2 regions of the Paenibacillus sp. FSL H3-0333 genome follow, and region 2 is predicted to be linked to the other one. Evidence: a T-box and tRNA genes for the amino acid it is inferred to sense, from the RefSeq annotation. Region 2 holds a T-box; the other holds one or more tRNA genes.

Region 1 (10,222 bases), 5.4 Mb from region 2:
TCTTCTATGAGAATCAGGCCAAGTGGGTGCAGATGATGCACCGCAGCATCGAGACCACCCGCACCGAATTCGCCACCAAGCGCATGCTGGATGAATACTATAACCGGATGTATATCCCAAATTAACTTGCGGTAGTTTTGCTCCCGTTACCCGCACCCAGTTGCTGCTGCTCCGTTACTGTTCACGAATCCCCCTCCTGTCCGCTGCTGCGGGCGGGAGTTTTTTAGGCCCTCCTGAAATTTCCCATACCGATACTTGTAGCTTCATCCGGCCTCATTATGCCCATCTTCCCGCTGCTCTTAATGGAGCTTTTTTTCTCACCCGCAGACCATCGCTCATATCATGAATCTATCTTCTCCCGCATACACTTAATTATAATAATTATAAAAAAGGATTGATTTTATTTAAATTCTTGTTATTATAATATTTATACTTAATCTAAAATCAAATCCTATACGAGGTGATTGTGTTCATGACCACAAACAATAACAACAAGCTAACGACAAGCTGGGGCGCCCCCGTAGGTGACAACCAGAATTCAATGACCGCCGGTGCCCGTGGCCCCGTGCTGGTGCAGGATGTCCACCTGCTGGAGAAGCTGGCCCACTTCAACCGTGAGCGTGTTCCTGAGCGTGTCGTTCATGCCAAAGGCGCCGGTGCCCATGGTTATTTTGAAGTCACCAATGATCTCTCCCAATATACGAAGGCTGCCTTCTTGTCGGGCGTCGGCAAACGCACCCCAATGTTCATCCGTTTCTCTACCGTAGCCGGGGAGCTGGGTTCATCCGATACTGTGCGCGATCCGCGCGGCTTTGCTGTGAAATTCTACACTGAGGAAGGCAACTACGACCTGGTCGGCAATAACACGCCTGTCTTTTTCATCCGTGATGCCATCAAGTTCCCTGACTTTATCCATACCCAGAAGCGCCATCCGCAGACCCATCTGAAGAACCCGAATGCCGTCTGGGACTTCTGGTCCCTCTCCCCCGAGTCTCTGCACCAGGTGACGATTCTGATGTCCGACCGCGGCATCCCGGCTACTCTCCGCCATATGCATGGCTTCGGCAGCCATACGTTCAAGTGGGTGAATGCCGAAGGCGCAGCCGTCTGGGTGAAATATCACTTCAAGACAGAGCAGGGCGTCAAGAACCTCGATGTTAAGCTGGCCGCACAGCTAGCCGGGGAGAACCCGGATTATCATACAGCGGATTTGTTCAACGCCATTGATACTGGAGACTTCCCGGCCTGGAGGCTGCATGTGCAGATTATGCCTGTGGAGGATGCCGACACCTACCGCTTCGATCCGTTTGATGTCACCAAGGTGTGGTCGCAGAAGGATTATCCGTTGATTGAGGTAGGCCGCATGGTGCTGGACCGCAATCCTGAGAATTACTTCGCCGAAGTGGAGCAGGCTACCTTTTCCCCCGGCTCGTTCGTTCCAGGCATAGAAGCTTCTCCAGATAAAATGCTTCAGGGCCGCCTGTTCGCATACGGGGATGCCCACCGCTACCGGGTAGGAGCGAACCATAACCACCTGCCGATTAACCGGCCTATCGCAGAGGTCAACAATAATCAGCGCGACGGCGCGATGAATGCTACGAATAACGGGGGAGGCTCCGTCTACTACGAGCCCAACAGCGCCGGCGGGGCAACCGAGTCAGCGCCGCATAAAGCGGCTGCTTTTGAAGTCTCCGGCCAGGCAGACAGCGTGTCTTATGACCATGACGATCACTACACTCAGCCGGGTGACCTGTACCGTCTGCTCAGTGAAGAGGAGCGTGCCCGGCTCGTGAGCAATATTGTCGGCGCGATGACTCCAGTGGAGTCCGAGGAGATCAAGCTCCGCCAGATTGGCCACTTCTACCGAGCCGATCCGGAGTTTGGCCGGCGAATTGCAGAAGGACTGGGTTTGGCTGTAACAGAGTAACCTCTATCCACAGCAAAGAGGGATAAGCATCGTCGCTTACCCCTTTTTTGCATGATATGCAGTTTATATTTCCAGATTCATGAGACAGAGAGATTTTAGACTAGTGGCCTGCTCCGTGATTGTTAATAGAGATATTGCCAGAGGATGCGGATAAGTGGCCGCCTGCGCTTGCCGTTGTTACCACTACGCTTGCACTAATCAGCAATACGGCTGTTAATAACGAGATCGCCTTTTTCATCTTTTAAAAACTCCCTCTCTAAGATATTTTTCATTACATTTTGATAAGATTCTTGTTGTTCTGCGGTCGCATGGCTTCGGATATGTTCATAAAACGACACAATCTTCCTAAAGCCTGTCCCGTCATAAAGTTTACTACTTATTACCAAAATATAGAGAGTCAGATTAATTGCATCATGAATTTTCTCCCTTTTATACAAATAAATTGCACTAAGATGCATGTAGTCTATGTAGTATCTGATATCTTCCTGCTTCTCTCTGCAGCTTAGTTCCTTCAATGGCTCATTGAATTCATCCAGTACCCAGTCGATAGAAAAGTTGTACTTAATGGCCGATTCCAGCACAGTAATCAAGCAGGCAAGCAGTTCCTCCTGGTCCCCTGTACGAATGAATTCAACATAATCAGGGAGAACTTCAACCTTTCCTTCCAGCAGATCAATGACGAAGGTGTTGGCAATCGCAATGTTCCTGTAGTATTCCACTTCTACGGCAGCTTCCTGATCCACATCCGTGATCCAACTCAAATCCGAATACAAGCCTATACACTTTCTTGATTCAGCGAGGTTACCGAGCTTTTGATAGGCAATCCCCTTCATGCACGCACTGTAGCCGAGATAATACGCTATATTTTTTTTCAAATAATACTTCTTTGCACCCTGTCGATGGGAGCCGTAGGTTAGAACTGCAAGTTCAAAGAGCTTGTCTGAAATCTCGAGAATTGCCGTCCAGTTCTCCCATGAGAACGAGACTTTAAGCATGTCTGTCAAAGAGTCTTCATTCATCCCATCCAGTTCCAGCAATTTCTATCTTGCCTCCTATCATTCCATTATATTCCAATAATAACCTGCTTCACCGCTCCGGTCAATTCATTCCCGACATATATATCTCTAAAAAAGCCTTTATTCTCCAGTTGAGCTATTCAATCTAACCTTTTCGACATTTTTATTCCATATTATGTAATATTGTAGTCTGCGGCTACTGCTGATACACATCCAGCCACTGCTCCAGCTGCTCCTTCAAGCGCTCCCTGGCCGACTCCGGCTCCAGAATCTCAGCATTCGGACCATACTGCAGAATCCACTTGATGAACTCCTTCTCATTATTAACGGTGACCTCGAACAGCAGCGTTCCATCGCATTCTTCGCTCATCCGCGGCTGTACGAACAGCTCCTCTTCCTTAATGTAACGCGCCACCTCCGGATCGAACCGTACCTTGAACGTGACATTCCGGGTCCCCCGGTTGATCGACCAGGTATTTTTCAGATATTTTTTAATATTGAAATTTCCCTTATCAAAAGTGGAAGCCGTCATCTCGACCTGCTCAAACCGGCTGATCCGGAACGTACGAATTGCGCCCTTCAGATGGCAATAGCCAATCAGATAAAAGCGCTGATCCCGCGGGATCAGATAATAAGGATCAATCTTCCGCGCTGTAGTGGCGTTGCGTGACTGCGAGTGGTATACCGTCCGGATGCTGCGCTGCTCCAGAATGGCTCCAATAAGCGGCTGCAGGAAGTTCCGGCTCTCCTTGCGGTAGGCCGGGGTACCCATTTGAATAATATCCGCGATATTCTCCAGCAGGCCATTCTGCCGCGATTTCTCCTTCAGATGAGTCCCCATCACCTTGTCATAAGCAGAATGAAAACCCGGCGGGATTCTATCCGGATTCAGCACAGAAGGCAGCAAAGAGAATGCCAGCGACTCCTGCTCCGAGAAATCCAGCGGATATAAAAAGAATTTGCCCATGAACCGGTAGCCCGTGCCTCTTCCCTCATTCGTAACCGGTGCAAAGTGGCTGATCACCTCAAGATCCCTGTAGATCGTTCTAATATTCACCTCGCACCTAAAAGCCAAGTCTGCTGCGGTAATCCCCGGGTTCGACTGAATGGCGTTAATGATTCTGAAAATTCGTATTACTTTGTCTGTCATAACAAATGCTCCTCAGCTTCCAAGTAAGTGTTGCCTATGATCCAATAGTCCAATAGTTATACTATATCAGTTCTATAGAAACATAACGCCCTCCCATACTATTGCAACATTCCAGCCCTTACAACAAAATCACCCTAGCGGGTGAATAATACTGGTGCCTCTATACCACTCGTATACGTAGCTCACTTTTCTCCATCTCTCTGCCTTCTGACGGCCATTTGACAGTTACAGCCCTAAGCGCTCTGGCTCACAGATACTCTGCTTTCTATGTGTTCGGTTTTTCGATTACATTCGGTCATTCACCTTCCCTCCATCACATTGTGTTCCGTTTTTCGCATACATTTCCAAATAGCAAAAAAAGTCCGCCTTCCCCATAGGGATGACAGACTCACGTGATACAGATATAAGCGGGTGATGGGAATCGAACCCACGCTATCAGCTTGGAAGGCTGAAGTTCTACCATTGAACTACACCCGCATAGGTGAAATGAAATATCGGGATGACACGATTTGAACATGCGACCCCCTGGTCCCAAACCAGGTGCTCTACCAAGCTGAGCTACATCCCGTTAATATAAATGGCGCGCCCTGAGAGATTCGAACTCCCGGCCTTTTGATTCGTAGTCAAACGCTCTATCCAGCTGAGCTAAGGGCGCAAAATCTATATGGAGCGGACGACGGGAATCGAACCCGCGACCCTCGCCTTGGCAAGGCGATGCTCTACCGCTGAGCCACGTCCGCAAAAACATGGTGCGCGTGAAGGGACTTGAACCCCCACGTCGTGAAACGCCAGATCCTAAGTCTGGTGCGTCTGCCATTCCGCCACACGCGCACACGTTACAAGAAAATGGTGAGCCATGAAGGACTCGAACCTTCGACACCCTGATTAAAAGTCAGGTGCTCTACCAACTGAGCTAATGGCTCTCATAAGAGAAACAATCGAAAATAGATGGCTGGGGATATAGGAATCGAACCTATGAATGACGGAGTCAAAGTCCGTTGCCTTACCGCTTGGCTAATCCCCAATATTATAATTAGCAAAATACTACGGAATCGGATGGATACTCTATACTTCGAGATATAGGATGCTCAATCCAGGGATTTCTCATCCCTTACGCCACTAAAATGGCGGAACCGACGGGATTCGAACCCGCGATCTCCTGCGTGACAGGCAGGCATGTTAGGCCAACTACACCACGGTTCCAAGATAATATTGCGGGGGCAGGATTTGAACCTGCGGCCTTCGGGTTATGAGCCCGACGAGCTACCGGGCTGCTCCACCCCGCGTCATTGAACAAAATCTATTCGGTTAAAGATAGATGGTGGAGGCTGAGGGGTTCGAACCCCCGACCCTCTGCTTGTAAGGCAGATGCTCTCCCAGCTGAGCTAAGCCTCCATATATGACTCGTATGGGATTCGAACCCATGTTACCTCCGTGAAAGGGAGGTGTCTTAACCCCTTGACCAACGAGCCATGCTATACAGTTATTTCCTTTCCCTTTTCAGGGAGGTAACGCTACGGAGAGAGAGGGATACTCTTCACTTCGTTACGAGATTGCGATGTAGTGCTATCGAAGCTTATGCTCCAACGAACCATTGAGGATTCTCATCCCTAATCAGGGAGGTAACACTACGGAGAGAGAGGGATTCGAACCCTCGAGACGCTTGTGGCGCCTACACGATTTCCAATCGTGCTCCTTCGGCCAAACTCGGACACCTCTCCATATGGCTCCCCGAACAGGACTCGAACCTGTGACAACTCGATTAACAGTCGAGTGCTCTACCAACTGAGCTATCAGGGAATATGTAACCAATTAGGACAAAAAAAATACCACAATGTGTGTGGATGGTCCGCTTGGCGGCGTCCTACTCTCCCAGGACCCTTCGGTCCAAGTACCATCGGCGCTGGAGGGCTTAACGGTCGTGTTCGGGATGGGTACGTGTGGAACCCCTCCGCTATCGCCACCAAACGGGCATTTACAGCGTAAATGCTTCAGGAATTTGATTCCTGAAAACTGAATCCGAAACGAATCTGCGTCTGCCCTTCTTACGGGGCCCCCGGAAAGTATTCGGAATCCGCTTCGTCAGCTTCATCTTCACTTTTTGGGGTATTTTTTGGATAAGCCCTCGACCGATTAGTATTGGTCAGCTCCATGCATTGCTGCACTTCCACCTCCAACCTATCTACCTCGTCGTCTTCAAGGGGTCTTACATACTGGGAAATCTCATCTTGAGGGGGGCTTCACGCTTAGATGCTTTCAGCGCTTATCCCGTCCGTACGTAGCTACTCAGCCATGCTCCTGGCGGAACAACTGATGCACCAGCGGTACGTCCATCCCGGTCCTCTCGTACTAAGGACAGCTCCTCTCAAATTTCCTGCGCCCACGACAGATAGGGACCGAACTGTCTCACGACGTTCTGAACCCAGCTCGCGTACCGCTTTAATGGGCGAACAGCCCAACCCTTGGGACCTACTTCAGCCCCAGGATGCGATGAGCCGACATCGAGGTGCCAAACCTCCCCGTCGATGTGGACTCTTGGGGGAGATAAGCCTGTTATCCCCAGGGTAGCTTTTATCCGTTGAGCGATGGCCCTTCCATGCGGTACCACCGGATCACTAAGTCCGACTTTCGTCCCTGCTCGACTTGTAGGTCTCGCAGTCAAGCTCCCTTATGCCTTTGCACTCTGCGAATGATTTCCAACCATTCTGAGGGAACCTTTGAACGCCTCCGTTACTCTTTAGGAGGCGACCGCCCCAGTCAAACTGCCCGCCTGACACGGTCCCCGTACCCGATGAGGGCACTAGGTTAGAACCTAGATACGATCAGGGTGGTATCCCAACGGCGCCTCCGCAGAAGCTTGCGCTCCTGCCTCACCGGCTCCCACCTATCCTGTACAGATCGTACCCAAATTCAATATCAAGCTGCAGTAAAGCTCCATGGGGTCTTTCCGTCTTGTCGCGGGTAACCTGCATCTTCACAGGTATTAAAATTTCACCGGATCTCTCGTTGAGACAGCGCCCAAGTCGTTACGCCATTCGTGCGGGTCAGAATTTACCTGACAAGGAATTTCGCTACCTTAGGACCGTTATAGTTACGGCCGCCGTTTACTGGGGCTTCGGTTCACAGCTTCGGATTGCTCCTAACCGCTCCCCTTAACCTTCCAGCACCGGGCAGGCGTCAGCCCGTATACTTCGCCTTACGGCTTCGCACAGACCTGTGTTTTTGCTAAACAGTCGCTTGGGCCTTTTCACTGCGGCCCCCTCGGGCTATTCACCCTACCGAGGCACCCCTTCTCCCGAAGTTACGGGGTCATTTTGCCGAGTTCCTTAACGAGAGTTCTTCCGCGCGCCTTAGAATTCTCTTCTCGCCTACCTGTGTCGGTTTGCGGTACGGGCACCTTCTCCTGACTAGAGGCTTTTCTTGGCAGTGTGAGATCATGACCTTCGCTACTATAATTTTCGCTCCCCATCACAGCCCAGCCTTACGATGTGCGGATTTGCCTACACACCAGCCTCACTGCTTAGACGGACATCCATCAGTCCGCGTCACTACCCTCCTGCGTCACCCCATCGCTCATAGCGGATTACGGTGGTACAGTAATTTCAAACTGTTGTCCTTCGACTACGCCTGTCGGCCTCGCCTTAGGTCCCGACTTACCCTGAGCGGACGAGCCTTCCTCAGGAAACCTTGGGCTTTCGGCGGATCAGATTCTCACTGATCTTTTCGTTACTCATACCGGCATTCTCACTTGTATACTCTCCAGCGCTCCTTACGGTACACCTTCAACGTATATACAACGCTCCCCTACCCCAGATGCAAAGCATCTAGCCATAGCTTCGGTGGTGTGTTTAGCCCCGTTACATTTTCGGCGCAGAGTCACTCGACCAGTGAGCTATTACGCACTCTTTCAATGATGGCTGCTTCTAAGCCAACATCCTGGTTGTCTGTGCAACTCCACATCCTTTCCCACTTAACACACACTTGGGGACCTTAGCTGATGGTCTGGGCTGTTTCCCTTTTGACAATGGATCTTAGCACTCACTGTCTGACTCCCGGCAAGAAGTAAATGGCATTCGGAGTTTGACTGAGCTTGGTAACCCTTGCGGGCCCCGCACCCAATCAGTGCTCTACCTCCACCACTCCATTCACCGAGGCTAGCCCTAAAGCTATTTCGGGGAGAACCAGCTATCTCCGAGTTCGATTGGAATTTCTCCGCTACCCCCACCTCATCCCCGCATTTTTCAACATGCGTGGGTTCGGGCCTCCAGTGCGTGTTACCGCACCTTCACCCTGGACAGGGGTAGATCACACGGTTTCGGGTCTACGTCCACATACTCAGTCGCCCTATTCAGACTCGCTTTCGCTGCGGCTCCGGCTTCTCACCTTAACCTTGCATGTTAAACGTAACTCGCCGGTTCATTCTACAAAAGGCACGCCATCACCCATAAAGAGGGCTCTGACTTTTTGTAAGCACACGGTTTCAGGTTCTATTTCACTCCCCTTCCGGGGTGCTTTTCACCTTTCCCTCACGGTACTGTTTCACTATCGGTCGCCAGGTAGTATTTAGCCTTAGCAGATGGTCCTGCTGGATTCATACGGGGTTTCACGTGCCCCGCACTACTCGGGATCCGTCTCGGAGAGAACACAGTTTAGGCTACAGGGCTTTTACCTCTATCGCGGGCCTTTCCAGACCTCTTCACCTACCATATTCCTTTGTAACTCCATGTGAGACGTCCCACAACCCCAAGAGGCAAGCCCCTTGGTTTAGGCTGTTCCGCGTTCGCTCGCCGCTACTGACGGAATCACTATTGTTTTCTCTTCCTCAGGGTACTTAGATGTTTCAGTTCCCCTGGTCTGCCTCTGCGTATCCTATGTATTCAGATACGAGTAACTGCGAATTACCACAGCTGGGTTTCCCCATTCGGACACCCCCGGATCAAAGCTTGCTTACAGCTCCCCGAGGCAGTTTCGTTGTTCGCCACGTCCTTCGTCGGCTCCTGGCGCCTAGGCATCCTCCGTGTGCTCTTAGTAGCTTAACCAATGTGTTCCCCCTAAGGAAAATCACGGTAGCAACTAATAACTATTTCCACTTGCTTACACAAGTTTCAGCTAAAAGATGTTCTAAAACGCAAATTCGTTTCGGTATCCAGTTTTCAAGGATCAAGTTTCTTACTTGAGAGCTTAAACTCTCAAAACTGACCAACGAGTGAGTAACTAGCCGACCGGCTAGATTTAAGATTTGAATGTCTTCATTGCAGAAGACGATTCTCCATAGAAAGGAGGTGATCCAGCCGCACCTTCCGATACGGCTACCTTGTTACGACTTCACCCCAATCATCTACCCCACCTTCGGCGGCTGGCTCCCTTGCGGGTTACCCCACCGACTTCGGGTGTTGTAAACTCTCGTGGTGTGACGGGCGGTGTGTACAAGACCCGGGAACGTATTCACCGCGGCATGCTGATCCGCGATTACTAGCAATTCCGACTTCATGCAGGCGAGTTGCAGCCTGCAATCCGAACTGAGACCGGCTTTGCTGGGATTGGCTCCACCTCGCGGCTTCGCTTCCCGTTGTACCGGCCATTGTAGTACGTGTGTAGCCCAGGTCATAAGGGGCATGATGATTTGACGTCATCCCCACCTTCCTCCGGTTTGTCACCGGCAGTCACTCTAGAGTGCCCAGCTCAACCTGCTGGCAACTAAAGTCAAGGGTTGCGCTCGTTGCGGGACTTAACCCAACATCTCACGACACGAGCTGACGACAACCATGCACCACCTGTCTCAACTTTCCCCGAAGGGCACCTGATGCATCTCTGCTTCGTTAGTTGGATGTCAAGACCTGGTAAGGTTCTTCGCGTTGCTTCGAATTAAACCACATACTCCACTGCTTGTGCGGGTCCCCGTCAATTCCTTTGAGTTTCAGTCTTGCGACCGTACTCCCCAGGCGGAGTGCTTACTGTGTTAACTTCGGCACCAAGGGTATCGAAACCCCTAACACCTAGCACTCATCGTTTACGGCGTGGACTACCAGGGTATCTAATCCTGTTTGCTCCCCACGCTTTCGCGCCTCAGCGTCAGTTACAGCCCAGAAAGTCGCCTTCGCCACTGGTGTTCCTCCACATATCTACGCA
Region 2 (10,222 bases):
CAGCTATGCCGATGAAGCATCCGGGCAGGCCGCCCTGAAGGCGGGAGCCATCGATGCTCTCCTTACAATGAAGGGAGACGCTCCTGCTGTTGTCCTTGAAGGCAGCAATCCGGCAGCTAACCGCGCTGTGATCATGGCGCTCCAGGAAGCTGCGCAGAGCCTCCGGCCGCAAGCTCCGGGTGGCGGGCAGCTCCAGCCGCAGATCAGCTATCTCTATGGCGCGGAGGATATGAAGACGATCGACCGCTTCGGCCCGATTATGATCGGGGTGTTCGTGTTCTTCTTTGTCTTCCTGATTGCCGGTGTCTCCTTCCTGCGCGAACGGACTACGGGCACACTGGAGCGTCTGCTCTCCACCCCGCTGAAGCGCTGGGAGATCGTCACCGGATATGTGTGCGGCTTCGGCATCTTCACCGTCTTCCAGGCTCTGCTGATCTCCTGGTTCTCCATCCAGGTGCTGGGGATTATGATGACAGGCAGCTTCGGTTACGTGCTGCTGATGACGCTTCTGCTGTCCATGTCTGCGCTGACCCTCGGCACCCTGCTCTCGGCATTCGCCGCCAATGAGCTGCAGATGATCCAGTTCATCCCCCTGGTCATTGTGCCGCAGATCTTCTTGAGCGGATTATTTCCGCTGGATACCCTGCCGCTCTGGCTCCAGCGCATTGGACTTGCCACTCCCATGTACTACGGTTCACAGGCGCTGATGGACATCATGCTGCGCGGCAAAGGCTGGACCGACATCGCCCCGGATGTGTTCGTGCTGATCGGCTTCTCCCTGCTGTTCATGCTGCTGAATGTGCTGGCTCTGCGCAAGCACCGCAGAATGTAAAGGGTGAACAGGCTATGGTACACTAGGAGGAACTGCAAGAGTCTGGAGGTTCTATTGATGGAGAATAACCCTGCTGCCGATCAGGGGCAGCTGGAGCAAGACCAGTGGGTCCAGGAGCTGCTGGACCTCAGCGAGAAGGAGCAGGTCACGCCCAAGCAGCTGTCCATTCTGCGGGCGGCGATTGATGTTTTTGCAGAGAAGGGATTCTCGGCGGCCGCCACCAGTGAGATTGCCCAGAAGGCCGGCGTGGCCGAAGGCACGATCTTCCGTTATTACCGGACCAAAAAAGATCTGCTGCTCGCCATCGTTGTGCCCACCATGAGCCGGATGATCGCCCCGTTCGTGCTGCGCAACTTCAGCGGTGTACTGGATGTGCCGTTCGAGAGCTACGAAGCCTTCCTTAAGGCCTTCATGGTGAACCGGCTGGAGTTCGTCCGCAGGAATCTGAAAATCGTCAAAATTCTCATTCAGGAGATCCCCTTCCAGCCTGCGCTGAAGGAGCAGCTGACCGAGAATATCTTCGAGCAGGTTCTGGCGCGTGTCACTGCAATTACCGAGCACTTCAAGGCGGAAGGTGAAGTGATTGATGCGCCCACTCCTGCGATTATCCGCTTTACCATCTCCGCGATTGCCGGATACCTGCTGACCCGGCTGGTGCTGATGCCGGAGCAGGACTGGAATGATGAGGCAGAGATTGAACAGACGATAAGCTTCATTCTGCACGGGATCGGCGGGAATGGATAATCTTTAAGTACGATATCCCCCGTGGGGGTGGCTTAGATAGAAGCAATAAAAGGAAGTGAGTATACGTGGGTTATCAGGTGCCGGAACGGGTAATCAAGCTGCTGTGCGGCAATGCTGCTTTTGACCAGGGAGTGGCTTATTATCATGCCCATAAGGTGGATCTTGTCTATACGGAGCATAACGAGGAAGACGAATATTCCAAATACCGCGCTGAGGTCCATGGGCTGGAGAGCCATGAGATCGCGCTGATTATCGACAGTGACGGGGATGTGCAGGGGGAATGCACCTGCCCGGCTTATGTTCACGGCGGCCCCTTCTGCAAGCATATTGCGGCGGCGCTGGTGGCGGTCCTCTACCGCAGCCGGGCTGCCGGAGCTGACCAGGCGGCGGATATGCAGGCAGATGCGGAGGAGATTTATCCCGCAAGGGACGGCAGTCTGCCGCTCGTGCAAGGCAGCTCTCCCCTCTCCGGGGCAGAGCACAGGGAGCGCAGCGCAGACCGGCAGCTGGTGAACAGCATGCTCGGAATATTCACCGGAGGGCGGCAGCTGCCAAGCGGTGCCGGCACGTATATCGACCTGCGGACACCGCTCCAGGTCGAGTTCATCTGCCGGCCCTTCAACATCGGCTACAACAGCACGATGCTTGGAATCGAAGTGAAGCTGGGCCCCAAGCGCCTCTATATCGCGCAGAAGATCAGACCTTTTCTGGAGCAGGTTCGCCGGGGCGAGCCTTTTGAGTTCACAGCGCACTTCAGCTATGATCCCGCCCTGCACAGCTTCTCCAAGGAAGATAATGAGGTCCTGCTGAAGCTGATTGAGATCATGCAGAATGAGAAGGTCTACAACAGCCTCAACAATCCGTATGCTGCCGGCTCCAGCCATCCGGGAAATGACCGGCTGTTGCCGGTGGCCCCTTTTTTCTGGAAGAGTCTGTACCCCCTGCTAGAAGCCGTGCCTGCCGTACGCTTTCAGCATGGACAGCTTCAACTTGACCGCTTGTCTGTCTCGGAGGAGCCGTTGCCGCTCAGCTTCCAGTTCGACCAGGCACAGGAGGAAGGCTACCGGCTGGATGTCCGGGGGCTTGAGCAGCTTACGATTCTGGAGAGCTACGGGCTGGTCTTGACCGAAGGCAGGCTGCTGAAGCTCCCGGCGCAGGAATGCGGGCGTCTCGCAGAGCTGAAGCGGATGCTCAGCAGCAGCCGGCGGGATAGCCTGGCGATTGCGCCTGAGCAGATGGAGCCCTTCATGGACAGGGTCATACCCGGCCTGAAGAAGCTGGGCAGAGTAAGCATTGCCGACGCCATCGCGGACCGGATCGTCCAGACCCGGCTACACGCCAGACTCTACCTGGACCGGGTAAGGGACCGGCTGCTGGCCGGGCTGGAATTCCAGTACGGCGGAATTGTCATCAATCCGCTGGAGGAGAAGGCGCATGAGCGGAGCAGCGAGGTCATTCTGATGCGGGACGGGGAAGCGGAGCGGCGGATTCTGGACCTGATGGCGCATGAGTCCTTCTCGCGGACCGAGAGCGGATATATCATGCGTGACGAGGACGGGGAATTCGACTTCCTGCACCATACCATCCCGCTCTTGGAACCGCTGCTTCAGGTCTATGCGACCACTGCGGTCAAGCAGCGGGTGCTTACGGAGCATGCAGCGCCCAAGGTCAGCCTGAGCTGGAACGAGAAGACCGACTGGCTGGACTTCAAGTTCGCCATGGAGGGCATCACGGAGAAGGACATTACAGAGGTCCTGAAATCTCTCCAGGAAAAGCGTAAATATCACCGGCTCAAGGACGGAGCCCTGCTCCCGCTGGATACCGCTGAGTTCCAGGAGATTATCGCGCTGATGAACGAGCTGGGCGTCCGCAGCGTGGATATCCGGAGTACCGAGTTCTCCCTGCCGCTGGTCCGCGCCCTCCATCTCCATGCAGGCACCGTCCAGGGGCAGACCATCCAGACCGGACGCTCCTTCAGGCGGCTGCTGGCCAACATGGCGAGTCCCGAAAATCTGGACTTCCCAGTGCCGGAGAGTCTGGCTCCCGTGCTGCGGGATTACCAGCAGTACGGCTTCCAGTGGATGAGGACGCTGGCCCATTACCGCTTCGGCGGGATTCTGGCGGACGATATGGGCCTTGGCAAAACACTGCAGAGCATCACCTTCCTGCTCTCGATGCGGGAAGACATCCGGCAGAGCGGCGTGCCTGCGCTTATTGTGGCGCCGGCCTCCCTGCTCTATAACTGGCTTAACGAGCTGAAGCGCTTTGCCCCGGAGCTTCAGGCGGTCATTGCCGACGGCACCGCCGGTGAACGCAGCCGGGCCCTGCGGAACACGGCCGGGCATGATGTCATCATCACCTCGTACCCGCTGCTGCGCAGAGATGTGGATGAGTATGCCAAGCAGTCGTTCCATACGCTCATTCTGGATGAAGCGCAGATGATCAAGAATCATGAAACCCAGACTTCGCAGGCGGTCAGATTGCTTCAGGCCCGCTACCGGTTTGCGCTGACCGGAACACCGGTGGAGAATGCGCTGGAGGATCTGTGGTCGATCTTCAGCGTCGTCTTCCCCGGGTTATTCCCCGGGAAGAAGGCGTTCCATGACCTTCCCCGGGAGACGGTCGCCAGGCGCGCCCGCCCCTTCCTGCTGCGCCGCCTGAAGAGCGATGTGCTGAAGGAGCTGCCGGACAAAATCGAGTCCCTCCAGGCCTCCGAGCTGCTGCCGGAGCAGAAAAGGCTCTATGTCGCCTACCTGGCCAGATTGCGCAAAGAAGCGCTTAAGCATCTGGACAGCGACAGCTTCGGGAACGGCCGGCTCAAGGTGCTGGCCGGACTGACCCGGCTTCGCCAGCTGTGCTGCCATCCCGCCCTGTTCGTGGACGGATATACCGGAGGCTCCGGTAAATTCGAGCAGCTCCTGGAGATTATCGACGAATGCCGCAGCTCCGGCAAGCGGATGCTGATCTTCTCGCAGTTCACGCAGATGCTCGGTATGATCGGGCGCGAGCTGGCGCTGCTCGGGATTCCGCATTTCTATCTGGATGGACAGACCCCGGCCTCCCAGCGGGTTGAGCTGTGCAGCCGCTTCAATGAAGGCGAGCGCGACCTGTTCCTGATCTCGCTGAAGGCGGGCGGCACCGGCCTCAACCTGACCGGCGCCGATACGGTCATTCTCTATGACCTGTGGTGGAACCCTGCGGTCGAACAGCAGGCCGCCGACCGCGCCCACCGGATCGGGCAGAAAAAGATCGTCCAGGTCATCCGCCTGGTCGCCCAGGGTACGGTGGAGGATAAAATGTACGAACTGCAGCAAAAAAAGAAAAACCTGATTGACGAGGTGATCCAGCCGGGGCAGGAGGCATTGTCGAGCCTCAGCGAGCAGGATATACGTGAAATCCTGTCGATCTGACCAGCCGAAGGTTGTAGCAAGGCAGTGTATGCCAAAGCCGGACGAGGGGGATGGAGTGCTGAGGATGGAGGAGCTGGTGAATTAATGCTTGCTGCTCAACCCTTCCTCAGCTCTGCTGTACTTTGTACAACAGAACACTTCCAAAATCGTTGAGAAATTGAACCTGCTGTACTTCGTACACTAGAATTTCGGGTCAACGCTGTTTTTGAGCAGAAATCCGGGAATCAAGTGTATGAAGTGCAATAGAATGCTTTTCTGAGCGGAAAAGTACTGTTTCTATTGCACAAAGTGCAATCACCTCGAAAGGCAACAGGGACTCTCCTAAGCGATCACGCTCGGGAGGTCCCTGTTCTTTATATCCTATGGCATACCGCTACTGAATTAGACGATGGTAAGTCCTGCACTGGCATAACCAGGAATAGTTACCGCTGCATCTGTTCCACCTGTATTTGCAGCAGAGAAGACCATCAGCAGACGGGTTCCTGCAGTTACCGGGATAGACAGCCCTGTAGTTAATCCACTGCTGATCGTACCTAGGGTAACAGCACCTGTCAACGCAGGGGCTAACGTGACCAACGCTCCGGTAACAGGGATGAATGTATTATTCGGAGTAACCGATTGATACAATTGTGCCGTTACAGTCATTGTAGATCCTGTGAGTGCAACTGTATCCGATGTGCTGAAATAAGCTGCCAGCGAAGTTATGGTGCCATCGTGGGGCACAGAGAAGGCAACATTGAGCATTGTGCCCGCCGAACCAGTCAGATCAATGGTTCCGGCTGGCACGCCTGCGACACCTGTCACGGTGTTGCCGAAGCCCACCAGACTGGAGGTATTGTTCACTCCTCCCACGACAGTCGTCATTTCTGCAGGAATCCCGGATGCATAAGGGATAATTGCCCCTGAGCCTGTAGCTCCGGTCATGCCGGTCGGCCCAGTCTCACCTGCTCCTGTCACACCGGTCGGCCCTGTTATTCCTGTCATGCCGGTCTCGCCTGTCGCTCCAGTCTCACCTGCTCCTGTCGCCCCGGTCGGCCCTGTTATTCCTGTCATACCGGTCTCACCGGTCGCTCCAGTTTCACCAGCACCTGTCACACCTGTCACGCCTGTAGCTCCGGTCATACCGGTCTCACCGGTCGCTCCAGTTTCGCCTGCGCCTGTTACTCCTGTAACTCCGGTCATACCGGTATCACCGACTGCTCCGCCTCCAGCGCCCGTAGCTCCTTTAGCCCCGGTCTCACCCGGATTGCCTGTAGCCCCTGTAGCCCCAGTCAGACCTGTGGCCCCTGTAGCTCCGGTTGCTCCGGTATCTCCGCCGCCAGAACCAGCAGGACCTGTTGCTCCTGCCGGACCTGCTGGACCTGCTGGACCTGTTGCTCCTGCCGGACCGGTGGTTCCGGCAGTGCCGGAACCTTCCCCTAGCAATTCTTCTGAGACCAGGCGGTGAGCAGTAACCAGCGCACCGGTACTGCTCTTGCCCCAGACCGATACCTGGATTGGGTCATCCGCAGTCACAGATGTCACAAATGTAAATTCAAAAGCGTCCAGATCGGCATAATAGGTTTTAGTTACCGACTGATTCGGGTTAACATTATTCGCCTCGCTGACATACAGATTTCTCACTCCGCCGCTCAAATAATAACCTTTAACTGTTATTGTTGAGGCAGTAGTTTCGCTGCGGTTATCAATCCTTACCGTAACCTGGGTAGTTGGTCTCACTCCGTTAACCCTATTATTTTCTATGGGTCCCGTGGATAAAAAGGTCATTGTGTTCAGTCCTCCTGTTTATAATCATTTTTAACGGGAATTTATACTTCCGGGTTTAGTTGCTCATGTGCAACCACACGATGAGCATTCACCAGCTGACCGGATGATGTTTTTCCCCATACTGAAATTCCGATTTCCTCTTCATCTGCTTCTTCAGTCGTAAATACAAATTCATAGGCATCCAGATCGGCAAAATAACTTCTGGTCACCGCTTCATTAGGGGCAACATTAATAAGTTCACTTACATACAGCGTTCTTGTCGTTCCCAGTACATAACCCTGAATGCTGACAGCCGAAGTGACAGCCGTATCCCGCTTCACTATTCTTACTGTTACAGTCTGTGTAGGTCTGACTCCTGAAACGGCATTATTCTCAATAGGTCCTGTTGATAATATCGCCATCCCGCTCCCTCCCTTCTGCCTCTAAACTCAGTCACGGCGATTGAGTTTAATCGCTCGACATATTCATATTCAAGTATTGGTATAACGGTGTGGACACAGGCCTTAGCCTATTCACCAATATCTGCAGAGACGCATATCTTTTACTAAGGAATACCGCCCACGCTGCGCTTCCCCTACGAACGCCGAACGGAAGAAGGGACTCCCATGCCCCCTCCAGGAAAAGGAAAGAAGCCCGCCGCCAAAAAAACACCGTCCAGCTCCAAAACCCAGACACCTAAGGGGCTTGAATTTGCCGTAGCTGCCCTTCTGTTGACCGGCAAGCTGAAAGTAGACTCTATCCAGATGTACACGGACGCGTCGATGTTCGTCAGTCTGGTAGGCAAATATAAAACCTTAAGCGAGCTAAGTAGTGACAACGTCGATAAGCTGGTCAGCTTCCTCGATGACAACAGCAGCCTGACGCTGAACGAGATCATGGCCGCTTTGAAAAAGAAAGCCGAAAACACCTGAACACATACGGAAGTGAAAGTGAGGGAACGGGGCTATGGACAGTTTTGACGGAGAAGGATTTGCCGGCGGACTCCTGCTGGTCATTGTAATTATGCTGCTGATTTATGGTTCAACGGACATCAAGAATCTGACAGGGGCGCCTAGTGACGTGTAATTCTTAACCGGAGGACTCCTGCTGCACAGCAATCTGCTCTTGCTTTCTTTCAGAAATTCGCTATACTGATACAAATCCATATTCAATCGATGACCGGGAGAGTAATGGTCTTATATCTAGTCCCCAGCGAGCCGGGAAAGTGGAAGCCGGTACAGATTAGAACCATGAAGCGCACCCGTGAGATGGACTTCTGAACCTTGTAGTAGGAAGCCCCGGCCGAGGACCGTTAACCTGTAAGGTGGCTGAACCGCAAGGCTCAGCAACAAGAGTGGTACCGCGAGCGCACAAGCCTCGTCTCTTAGGAGATGAAGGCTTTTTTTGTCGTTATTTTATTCAGGAGGTTGTTATTCATGCCAATGCTAAGTGAGCTAATCCAAGAAAGCCTGAAGCAGTCTGTTCACAAAATCGCGCTAACCCTGGGCGTGCCCGCCATCGCTGAAGTAAATGTTGCCCTGGAGCAGCCGGCGAGTGCTGACCACGGGGATTATTCAAGCAATATCGCCATGCAGCTGGCCCGCCACTTGCGCAAAGCTCCGCTTGCCATCGCCGGGCTGATCGTCGCTGAGCTCGAAGCTTCGGGCTCTGTTCACGGACTGGTGCTGAGAACCGAGGTTGCCGGTCCGGGGTTTATTAATATGTATCTGGATTGGCAGGCCTGGGCACGGGCGAAGGGGAATTTCACTCTGCCTCAGCATACAGTAGGGTCGAAGGTGATCGTCGAGCATACCTCCGTCAACCCCAATAAAAGTATGCATATCGGCCACCTGAGAAACTCCTGTATCGGGGACGCGCTGGTGAGAGTACTGCGGGCGACCGGCCATACTGTTGAGGTACACAACTATGTCGATGATCTCGGCAATCAGCTGGCAGATACCGTAGCCGGCCTGCTGAATGTTCCGCTGGTGGGAGCCCATGTCCGGTTCGGAGACTACTGCTGGGACATCTATGCCGAGATTAACAAAACGTACGCGCAGCAGCCGGAAATGGTGCAGAAGCGGACTGAGATTCTTCACGCTCTGGAAGAGGGCCATGGCAACACCGCCTGGATTGGCACACTCGTCGCCGGGCAGATCGTGAGAGAGCATGTAGAGGAGATGCGGGGGTTCGGCATTGACTACGATCTGCTGGTGTGGGAGAGCAACATTCTGAAGGAGGGCTTCTGGGCCTCGGCATTCGAGCTTCTGTCGCAGACGGAGATCTTCGTGCAGGAGACGGAAGGCAAGCTGGCAGGCTGCTGGATTCTGAAGCAACCCGCTGAAGACGCTAGACCAGACACGCTGGAGGAGCATCAGAAGGATAAGGTACTGGTGCGTTCGAACGGAATTCTGACCTATACTGCCAAGGACATCGCCTATCATCTGTGGAAGTTCGGACTGCTGGAGAAGGACTTCAGCTACAGTGAATTTCAGAGCGGGCTGTGGACGACCGGCTTGAGCGGACAGGTTCTGCCTTTTGGACGGGCGGATCAGGTCGTGAACGTCATCGATTACCGGCAGGAATATCCGCAGCAGATGGTCAAGCAGGCGCTCAAGGCACTGGGATTCGGTGCGCAGGCAGACGCGCTGCATCATGTCAGCTATGGGGTGGTCTCGCTGAGTCCCGCTTCTGCGGCCGGGCTGGGCATTGATACCTCCAGCGGCAAAAGCTCCTACGCCATGTCCGGGCGCCAGGGAATTGGCATTAAGGTAACCGAGCTGGTCCGGCTCATGGAAGACATGATTGAATCCACCCGTTCGGACAAAAACGGCCTGTCCAGCCGGCTCATCGCCACCGCTGCCATCCGTTACTACCTGCTGCGCTTCAATCTGGGCACCGAGATTGTGTTCGACTTCAAGCAGGCGATGGAAATCTCCGGAAACACCGGCGTCTACCTGATGTACGCCTATGCCCGGGCGCAGCGCGTGCTTAGTAAGGCCGCTTCGGCGGGTGGCGGGAGCGGTGTCAGCGAGTCCGGCGCTAGCGAGTCTGACGTTGGAGAGTCTGATGTGGGCGAGTTCGGCGCTAGCGAGTCTGGCGGTGGCGAGTTCGGCGGTGGCGAGTTCGGCGGTGGCGAGTCCGGCGGTGGCGAGTTCGGCGCTAGCGAGTCTGGCGGTGGCGAGTCCGGCGGTGGCGAGTTCGGCGGTGGCGAGTTCGGCGGTGGCGAGTTCGGCGGTGGCGAGTCCGGCGGTGGCGAGTCCGACGTTGGCGAGGTGCCGCTGTTCCCGGCGCAGCTTGAAGCGGCTGAGCTTGCCCTGCTGAGACAGCTCAGCTTGTGGCAAGACACACTCTACACAGCAAGCCGGGAGCTTACGCCGAATACAATCTGTAACTATGCCTATTCCCTGGCCTCGTTGTTCAGTAACTTCTACTCAGCTTGTCCGATTCTCAAGGGCGAGGAAGCCCGCATTACCTTCCGCCTGTGGCT

The links. The T-box of region 2 lies ahead of MHH78_RS08975 (arginine--tRNA ligase). A T-box ahead of a tRNA ligase gene usually reads a tRNA of that ligase, here a tRNA-Arg.
Region 1: it has a tRNA-Arg gene. The T-box ahead of MHH78_RS08975 (arginine--tRNA ligase) is inferred to sense a tRNA for this amino acid. The anticodon was not compared.

What each region holds. Positions count from the first base shown of each region.
Region 1 covers NZ_JBBODG010000001.1:7,373,593-7,383,814, forward strand. The annotation lists gene glgP (alpha-glucan family phosphorylase) at 1-125, shown strand, start outside; gene katA (catalase KatA) at 473-1,927, shown strand; gene MHH78_RS32135 (hypothetical protein) at 2,122-2,964, opposite strand; gene MHH78_RS32140 (helix-turn-helix transcriptional regulator) at 3,140-4,093, opposite strand; tRNA gene MHH78_RS32145 (tRNA-Gly) at 4,500-4,570, opposite strand; tRNA gene MHH78_RS32150 (tRNA-Pro) at 4,588-4,661, opposite strand; tRNA gene MHH78_RS32155 (tRNA-Arg) at 4,672-4,748, opposite strand; tRNA gene MHH78_RS32160 (tRNA-Gly) at 4,759-4,833, opposite strand; tRNA gene MHH78_RS32165 (tRNA-Leu) at 4,841-4,924, opposite strand; tRNA gene MHH78_RS32170 (tRNA-Lys) at 4,941-5,016, opposite strand; tRNA gene MHH78_RS32175 (tRNA-Gln) at 5,043-5,117, opposite strand; tRNA gene MHH78_RS32180 (tRNA-Asp) at 5,219-5,296, opposite strand; tRNA gene MHH78_RS32185 (tRNA-Met) at 5,306-5,379, opposite strand; tRNA gene MHH78_RS32190 (tRNA-Val) at 5,413-5,488, opposite strand; tRNA gene MHH78_RS32195 (tRNA-Glu) at 5,494-5,565, opposite strand; tRNA gene MHH78_RS32200 (tRNA-Ser) at 5,725-5,814, opposite strand; tRNA gene MHH78_RS32205 (tRNA-Asn) at 5,818-5,893, opposite strand; rRNA gene rrf (5S ribosomal RNA) at 5,945-6,061, opposite strand; rRNA gene MHH78_RS32215 (23S ribosomal RNA) at 6,207-9,132, opposite strand; rRNA gene MHH78_RS32220 (16S ribosomal RNA) at 9,369-10,222, opposite strand, start outside.
Region 2 covers NZ_JBBODG010000001.1:2,001,480-2,011,701, reverse strand. The annotation lists gene MHH78_RS09005 (ABC transporter permease) at 1-832, shown strand, start outside; gene MHH78_RS09000 (TetR/AcrR family transcriptional regulator) at 890-1,576, shown strand; gene MHH78_RS08995 (DEAD/DEAH box helicase) at 1,642-4,986, shown strand; gene MHH78_RS08990 (exosporium glycoprotein BclB-related protein) at 5,368-6,753, opposite strand; gene MHH78_RS08985 (hypothetical protein) at 6,795-7,154, opposite strand; gene MHH78_RS08980 (hypothetical protein) at 7,359-7,664, shown strand; T-box leader at 7,899-8,120, shown strand; gene MHH78_RS08975 (arginine--tRNA ligase) at 8,175-10,222, shown strand, end outside.